2 regions of the Halalkalibacter lacteus genome follow, and region 2 is predicted to be linked to the other one. Evidence: a T-box and tRNA genes for the amino acid it is inferred to sense, from the RefSeq annotation. Region 2 holds a T-box; the other holds one or more tRNA genes.
The links. A T-box is a leader RNA that pairs with one kind of tRNA and senses whether it is charged. The one in region 2 lies ahead of alaS (alanine--tRNA ligase), so its partner is inferred to be a tRNA-Ala.

Region 1: it has a tRNA-Ala gene. The T-box ahead of alaS (alanine--tRNA ligase) is inferred to sense a tRNA for this amino acid. The anticodon was not compared.

The regions. Positions count from the first base shown of each region.
Region 1 covers NZ_JAWRVL010000016.1:4,350-8,785, reverse strand. Annotated here, with positions in the region: gene SAZ04_RS12780 (glucose-6-phosphate isomerase) at 1-425, shown strand, start outside; gene SAZ04_RS12775 (YugN-like family protein) at 579-1,001, shown strand; gene SAZ04_RS12770 (potassium channel family protein) at 985-2,031, opposite strand; gene SAZ04_RS12765 (hypothetical protein) at 2,108-2,266, shown strand; tRNA gene SAZ04_RS12760 (tRNA-Ala) at 2,320-2,395, shown strand; gene SAZ04_RS12755 (YczE/YyaS/YitT family protein) at 2,845-3,486, shown strand; gene SAZ04_RS12750 (hypothetical protein) at 3,759-3,899, opposite strand; gene SAZ04_RS12745 (lytic transglycosylase domain-containing protein) at 4,337-4,436, opposite strand, start outside.
Region 2 covers NZ_JAWRVL010000003.1:6,023-10,458, reverse strand. Annotated here, with positions in the region: gene alaS (alanine--tRNA ligase) at 1-2,509, opposite strand, end outside; T-box leader at 2,618-2,826, opposite strand; gene SAZ04_RS02700 (AI-2E family transporter) at 2,882-3,946, opposite strand; gene SAZ04_RS02695 (hypothetical protein) at 4,224-4,412, opposite strand; gene SAZ04_RS02690 (PRC-barrel domain-containing protein) at 4,428-4,436, opposite strand, start outside.

The sequences.
Region 1 (4,436 bases), on a different contig from region 2:
ATCTTCACTCAATGGGTCAATATGTTCAAGACGGACGACGTGACTTATTTGAAACGATCATCAATGTAGAGAACGTTCGGGAACATGTTACGATTGAAGAAGCTGCAAGTGATCTAGATGGTCTGAATTACCTTGCAGGGGAAACAATGGATTTTGTAAACAAAAAAGCATTCCAAGGAACGATGTTAGCTCATACTGACGGTGGCGTTCCGAATTTAATTGTCAATGTTCCAGAGTTAAATGAGTATTACTTCGGGTATCTTGTGTATTTCTTTGAGAAGGCAGTTGGAATAAGCGGCTACTTACTTGGAGTCAACCCGTTTGATCAAGAAGGTGTTGAAGCATACAAGAAAAATATGTTTGCTCTTCTTGGAAAGCCAGGATTCGAAAAAGAAAAAGCGGAGCTTGAAGCTCGCTTAAAATAAGTTGAAAGCTGTTGAGGCGATGTGCTCAACAGCTTTTTTCTAGCAGAAAAAGGGCCATGTTTACTTGAGTCTCTACTTGCTTTTTGTACATAAAAACAATTATGAGCGGTCACACTACGTTTAGATAAGAACGCCTGTGAAAGGATGAGGTTGATGATCGCTTTTCAATCAGCAGTAGAAGGAAAGGAAATCAAGCTTAAAGAGCTAGAGGATAAATTAAAGCCGCTTGGATACGATATCGGCGGCGGCTGGGAATATGACCATGGTTATTTCGATTACAAAATCGATGAGGATAACGGTTATACCTTTTTGCGTTTGCCATTTCAAGCTATCGATGGGGAACTTGACAAGCGGGGTGTTACCGTTAAACTTGGGAAACCATTTTTACTTAATCATAAGTATCAAGAAGGACTAGATGATAATCCTGATGTGTTTAACGGATTGTTCAGGATGGCATATAATAGCTCCTTTAATCAGTTTCAAGAGCCGGTTGATAAAGATGCAGAAGTGAATCAGAAATATATGCCGACAGCCAGAAGTCTTATTGAAGAGATGGAGCTTACGTTGCTTTATTAGGCTTAATCGTAATAAGTTCGTCCTTTGGTTCTAGAAATAGGGAAGCGTGTGGATGCAGGATGATTTGCTCGCTTCTTTTTAACCCTATTAAAAGGAATCCTTTCTGATAATAAACTGTAACGATTGATAAAAATGGTTGCCCAATCTGTTCGTCTTTAACAGGAGACAAGACAATTAAATTCTTACGATCATAATCAAGTAATTCGTTCACGACATCACTTGTCTCATGGTGAAGCAAGTTTGATGTTAAGACAGCACCAGTTAAAGAAGTAGACTCCACGCATTTATCTGCTCCAGCACGCCTTGCATTTTCTAACTGTTCTTTTGTAAGAATTTCAACAGTTGTATAAATATCTGGGTTCTGTCCCTTCACGGCGAGTGTTGTTAAGATAGATCTAGCATCCGCTGTAAATTCACTACCTTGGTGTTTAGCTGTAATGAGTACCGAGGATGCGAGCGCTATATTAGCTTGCTTTAAAATCGCATCTTCACTGCTGTTGCCTTTTACGAAATGAATGTTCTTGTAATTCTTTGGAACTTCAGATAACGTTTCATCAATTAGTACAATCTTTAGGTGGGGCTTTGCTTTTTGGATATTTTCAACCGCATGACGACTTTTCTCATTCCACCCAATGATAATAAGGTGTCCTTCCCCAATAAACGAGATCGTGCCTTCTTTTGTTGATTGGTTAATGGATACAGCTGCGCCAGCAAACGAAGTAACAAGAAGCGTCATAAATCCTACTCCAACAAATATCAACACAATCGCAAGTACTCTTGCAATGGTCGATTCCGGTACAAAATCACCGTACCCAACTGTTGATACGGTAATAAATGCCCACCAGATCCCATCAAACCACGTTGTGAATTTATCTGGTTCTAACGAGTGGACGCATGCTCCCGCAATAATGCCTGAGCTAATAACAGCTAAAAGTAGTTTTACTAAAAGTGGGACATGACCTAGTAACGTACGAATGAATAACCATTGTTGCATGCAATACACCTCTTCTATTACGGTCAATAGGTACATTATTGCCAATCTCTTGCCGGATCAATCATATGTTTGCTATGATTAAGATGATTAAAAACGGACAGGGGTTACAAATATGTCGACGATTATTTTTGCTTTTTCCATCTTTTGTGGCTGGCTCATTTTTGATATTGTCAAGCACCGAAAAGTCACACTGGAGATTGTTCTAAGCTCCTTTATTGTTGCGGTTGTGGCAGGGGTGTTATGGTGGTTGTTAGATTTGTTTTTTTTATAAATTAAAGCTTGTCACTTTCGAAAGAAACTTCTATAATAGAGAAGGAAACATAAGGGGCATTAGCTCAGCTGGGAGAGCGCCACGCTGGCAGCGTGGAGGTCAGCGGTTCGATCCCGCTATGCTCCACCAATTATTAGTAAGGTAACAATTTCGAGTAATTGTGGAGAAACCGACATCAAGTGTGTTCGTAAAGTACATACATTTTTACATAACGACGCAGTTTCTCGTATTAACGAGAAACCGTGTCGTTTTTTTATTTAAACTATTTTATTTATTAATACATTTTCTCAAATTTTCAAGTACTCAAAAGAAAATCAAGATGTAGCTTTCTCTAAAAGAGCTGTTTTCATGGTACGTTTGGTTATATTACTTTCTCCGTTAAAATTGAAAGGCGATATATACAAGAATACATACGGCAATGATTAAAAAGATTAACCGCATCATAAGCAATCTTATTATCTAGTAGGAGTCAGCCGTTTTTTAAAATTTAGGAAATTTAGGGAATTCCCCTAAATTGATACGGTTGCTCGCTGCTTCTGCTATACTATTTACATTAGTAGGAAATGAAGGTGTAGTAAGTGGGGAAAAGAATAGCAATCTATATAATCGGATTAATGATCACTTCTTTTGGAATAGCATTAATTATTTCTTCAGGAGTAGGTGCGGGACCTTGGGATACGGTTGCTGTTGGTCTAAATATGCATTTAGGATTAACGATCGGATTATGGTCGATCATTGCGCAAGGTCTTGTTGTTTTTGTTACGTGGGCAATTGAGCGAGAAAGAATTCAATATGAAGCCGTTGTAGCGATTATCATTCGAAGTGTTTTTTTGGATGTTTGGATCTATGGTGTTTTGCGAAACGTTGATTTTGGAGCATTTTTGGGCATGTCGTGGTTGGCATTATCGTTAGGAATTCTTTGTGTAGGTGTCGGAATCGGTATTTACATAGAATCAAGGTTACCAAGAACACCGCTTGACGGGCTAATGATTGCTTTGCACAATCGATTCGGTTGGAGTTTAAATATTTCTAGGGTGTCGATTGAATGCAGTGGAGCGATTATTGGATTTTTATTAGGTGGTCCAGTCGGAGTAGGGACCGTTCTGATCGCTGCTACTTTAGGAAGAGTTGTTCAATTCTCAAACCTTAAGTTTAAAAAAGTATTGACAACTCATCACGAACGTCAACAAATTCGTGTTCAGCAACTTAAAGAGATGTAATGTGACTAATCCGTAAAAAACAAAAAAGGTGATTTCACCTGTTCTGGTTTCTAGATCAGAACGCTGGTGAGTCACCTTTTTTACTTTTTTACGTTGAACTGGCAATCTTTTGAGCTAAATTCAAATGGTGAAGTCCACTGAGATAGATCAAAGGAAAACAAAGATAAAAGGAATAGGATTTCTTAGAAAAAAGTATTAGAGGATAAAAACTAACTATGTATGTGACAGTGTGAATAAAACAGGGAAGAGGCGGGAAGGTAATATATGCACAACTATGTCTTCGTTATTTTTAATTTCATAAATGACTTCTCTACTGCTTCTTTTAATAGGTTGATTTCTTCTTGACGTAATACGCGTTTTAATTTTTTTTCAAAACGTGAAACAAGTTGTTCCAAAGCTTGTGTTTGTGACATGTTATTCCCTCGCTTTACAAATAAGTATGTAAAAATACGTGATTATTACCATTACTATACATCTTGATGGGGATAATTGTAAACTGTAATGTGTTTTATATTTAAACGTATTCAAAAAAAGAAGGTTGTTTATCACTGGGAAGAACGCCCATTTTGAACAATTCTTTATATGAATCTAGTATATCAATCCATATAACTGGTCAAACTGGGCTACTACAAACAGGGACCAATTATTTGGAGGTATGATCACATGAGCGATACAATCAAAATGTTTATTAGTGCAACGGTATGCATTTGTTTTATCATTGGAGTACTCATTTACAATGTTGTTGCATTTTGATTTGATCATGACTACGTTGATTTGTACATAAAGTAAGAAATTGTTTTAAAGGCATCACTTTCGTAGAGGTGTTTTCTTATTAAGTTTGATGTAGTACTTATTCATAGCATTCAATTGACATGATTTCTACTTCAAAGTACTCGTTATAAAGATTGTAATAGGAGGAAACATTATCTACGTATTTTTGACTATGGTTA
Region 2 (4,436 bases):
TTACTAGCTTTCCTGCATGAAAACCTTGATCAAGTAAATCCTTCGTAACACCCGCAACAATGTTTACCTTTTCACCTGAAACAGCTCCTAAAACAATAATACCAGACGATAAATCTTGTTTTAATGTATCCACAATTCCTCGAAGACCATCCATGTCAGCTGCATCTACTTTTTTTGATAAAACTGTTACTCCGTTCACTTTTACAGCTTCATTAACAAGATTCCCAGCTTCCATATTACCCAACTTTGCAGTTAATGATTCATTTTCTCGTTGTAATTCACGAATTTGTTGTTGAGTGGCTTCGATTCTAGTCGGTACATCTTGTACACGCTTGACTTTTAAATTTGTAGCCACATCTTTTAGCAATTGAATTTGATCATTCATATGTTCATAAGCCGCCTTGCCTGTCACTGCTTCAATTCGGCGTACACCTGCACCAATACCCGACTCAGATACGAGTTTAAATAAACCAATTTCAGCTGTGTTACGCACATGACAGCCGCCACATAACTCTAAACTATAATCGCCTACTTTTACAACTCGGACAGTCTCACCGTATTTTTCACCGAAAAGAGCCATTGCGCCCATTTCTTTTGCTTCAACAAGCTTTTTTACCGAAATTTCTACTTGAAGGGCATTCCAAATCTGTTCATTTACTATCTCTTCCACTTTCATCATCTCTTCAGCCGTAACTTGACCAAAATGTGAAAAATCAAAGCGCAAGCGTTCTTCTGAAACAAGTGAACCAGCCTGATTCACATGAGCTCCAAGAACATCTTTTAATGCTTGATGCAATAGATGCGTTGCCGTATGGTTTTTCACAATCGAAATTCGTTCAGTCTCTTCTACAACACAAGTAACGGTTTCTCCTTTTTCAAGCATTCCCTCTTTTACAACAATTGTATGGAGGTGCTGTCCATTAGGTGCTTTACTAACAGCCGTAACATCTGCTACTAGATTCTCTCCACGAATCGACCCTGTGTCAGCAACTTGACCACCACTTTCAGCGTAAAATGGCGTTTCATTAAAGATTACCTGTGCTGTATTACCTGCTTGAACGATATCCGTAAGCCCTTTATCAAAAATAAGCACTTCCACTTTCGCATCGGTTGTTAGACGATCGTATCCAACAAACGTACTTTTTGCTGTAATTTGACCAAGTACTTCATCTTGCACTTGCATGGAACCTGATTCTTGACGTGCAGAACGAGCTCGCTCGCGCTGCCCTTCCATTTCACGTTCAAAGCCCGTGCGATCAATATCTAAGCCCTTTTCTTGAACATATTCTTCCGTTAAATCGACTGGAAATCCGTATGTGTCATACAAACGGAATACATCAGCACCATCGATTATCTTTTTCCCTGATACCTCTGCATCAGCAAGGATTTTTTCAAGAATCGATAACCCTTCATGTAATGTTTCGTGGAAACGCTCTTCTTCATTTTTCATAACTTTTTGTACAAATTCGGTTTTCGCTTTTACTTCTGGATAGAAATCAACCATAATCTCGCCAACAACCGGAACTAATTCATACATAAATGGACGGTGAATATTGATTAATTTTGCATAGCGAACAGCGCGACGTAATAACCTTCTCAGAACGTACCCACGCCCTTCATTCGAAGGTAGAGCTCCGTCAGTAACAGCAAACGTTACTGTTCGTACATGATCGGCAATTACTTTAAACGCTACATCAGTTTCTTGCTTTTCCCCATATTTCACACCAGAAATTTCTTCTGTTGCTTTAATAATTGGCATAAATAAGTCCGTTTCAAAATTCGTTGGAGTATCTTGGATAACTGATACCATTCGTTCGAGACCCATACCTGTATCAATATTCTTCTTTGGCAGCGGTGTATAGCTACCATCTGGATTATGATTAAATTGAGAAAAGACGAGATTCCACACCTCTAAGTACCGTTCATTTTCACCACCTGGATAAAGTTCTGGATCTTTTTCATCATTTCCATAACTAGGGCCGCGGTCATAGAAGATTTCTGTATTCGGTCCACTCGGGCCTTCTCCTATATCCCAAAAGTTTCCTTCTAAACGAATAATACGTTCTTCTGGAACTCCGATTTTTTTTTGCCAGTAGGCATATGCTTCATCGTCTTCAGGATGAACAGTTACCGATAACTTTTCTGGATCAAATCCAACCCATTTCTCACTCGTTAAAAACTCCCAAGCCCATTCAATTGCTTCTTCTTTAAAATAATCACCAATGGAAAAGTTCCCAAGCATTTCAAAAAACGTATGATGGCGTGCTGTCTTTCCCACATTTTCAATATCATTTGTTCGAATCGATTTTTGCGCATTCGTGATACGTGGGTTTTCTGGAATAACACGGCCGTCAAAATATTTCTTTAATGTTGCAACCCCACTATTAATCCAGAGGAGGGTTGGGTCTTCATGCGGTACTAAAGATGCACTCGGTTCAATGTCATGTCCTTTTTCTTTAAAAAAATCTAAATACATTTGTCGAACTTGCGAAGATGTCAATTTTTTCATTTTTCGTCTCTCCTTATTATGTAAAATTTGTTACTGAGGTTGTGAACAAGGCATTTTTTTCCCTATTTAGCAACCACTAAGCCAAATAAAAAAACCCTCAAATCCCCTACAAGGGACGAGAGTTTATCACGCGGTACCACCCTAATTATAGACAATAACGATGCCTATCACTTAAAAGCCTTAACGCGGCTTAACGTCAGAGATTATCTGCACTCGGGAGTAGCCTTCTGAAACCCTTCGCTTAGTATACCTCTCAACCAAAGGGTACACCTCTCTTTAAACGGACTGCTTCATACTCGTTCCTTCAACGCTTTTAAACTGCTTGATCATCTTTTGAACACACATATATTATAGAAATCCATGATTCAAATGTCAATCTTTCATAAAATGCAAACGAAGATGCACGAGCGTTACTTTGCCTATAGCTAAGACCGGAACAGCAATTAGCATTCCTATAAACCCTCCCACTTCCACTCCGACTAGTAAAGCTAGAATAATGAGAGCAGGATGTAGGTGGAGCGTTTTCCCAACAATCACAGGAGAAAGAATATTTCCTTCAATTTGTTGAATCACAAAAATAAGTATGATCGTCGTAACCCCTAATTGCCATGATTGCAAAAAGGCAACCACAACTGCTGGCACGGCACCGATAAATGGACCGAAATAAGGAATTAAATCCATTGCTCCCATAAATAATCCGAGTAAGATTGGATAAGGGACTCCAAGCAGCCATAAACCAATTGTCGAAATAATAAAGACAGACAAGGAAACAAGCAATTGCCCTCTAATATAGCTTCCAAAAGTATGGTCAACATCTTTTATATAGCATTTTAATGGTTTTCTCCATTTCCGCGGAGTCACATACCAGGACAACCTTCTAATGAGCTCGTGATCTTTTAACAAGAAGAAAACTAGAAAGGGGATCACAATCAATGAAAAGAGCGATTTAATAAGAAACAGAGCTGCGGCTTCCACTTGATCAAATACACTTCCACCCATTTGTTCAAGCTGGACTCTCCACTCTTTTGATTGTGTTTGTAACGGTGCCGGGAGAGTATCTATATAGCGCTCGATTCGTGCTGTTTCTTTCTCGATTTCGTTAATTTGAGCTGGAATGGTTTCAAATGCATGCTGTATTTGTTTAATAAATGCAGGTAGTCCAATTGTTAAAAGAAATCCAAAAATAAATACGATCAACAAAAAGATCAAAAGAACGGCGAATGGCCGTGATAATCCAGACTCATGCATTTTTTCAACTAAAGGATGGAGCAAATAGGTTAAAAGGACAGCAATCCCTACAGGTAAAACCAATGCTCTAAATACAGCCCTAATAGGAGATAGCAATGGGGCTAGTTGAACAACCATAAAGATAATAAGTAACGTAAGTAAGGTAAAGATTAGTCTACTTAACCACTTTTGCTGTAGCACTTTTTCCATATTACACACCTCCCAATCTTTATTGTGTACTTTAGTTTCATATCCATACAAATTGATGAAGCTCCAATTACAAATTCTTTCTGTAGTTTCTCTACAAAAAAAAGAGAGAGACCATTTCACCTAACTTATCGTTAGAATGACAGTCACTCTCTTCGTTTTCATGAAGACTTTCTTGTGGAAAATTATTCGTTTCATACTATGATCACTACTGGAATAAGTAGAAGCAATTTCTTATAGGTCAGCTTGTCTTATTCAGTATCGCACCATTAATTCAAATTCACATCCCAATTTGAAGGTCCTCATCCTCAAACAAATCATCCAATGAGCTAAGTGAACCATCTTCTTCAACTTGATGCATGGACAGTCTTCCTTTCAACAAACTCATTTCAACAAAACAATTCCAGCAATAGTATTGGTTCGTTCCGATCTTTCCGATATCTTTGCTCTGGCAATTTGGACAACGCATGATAAAGGCTCCCTTCTATTCCGT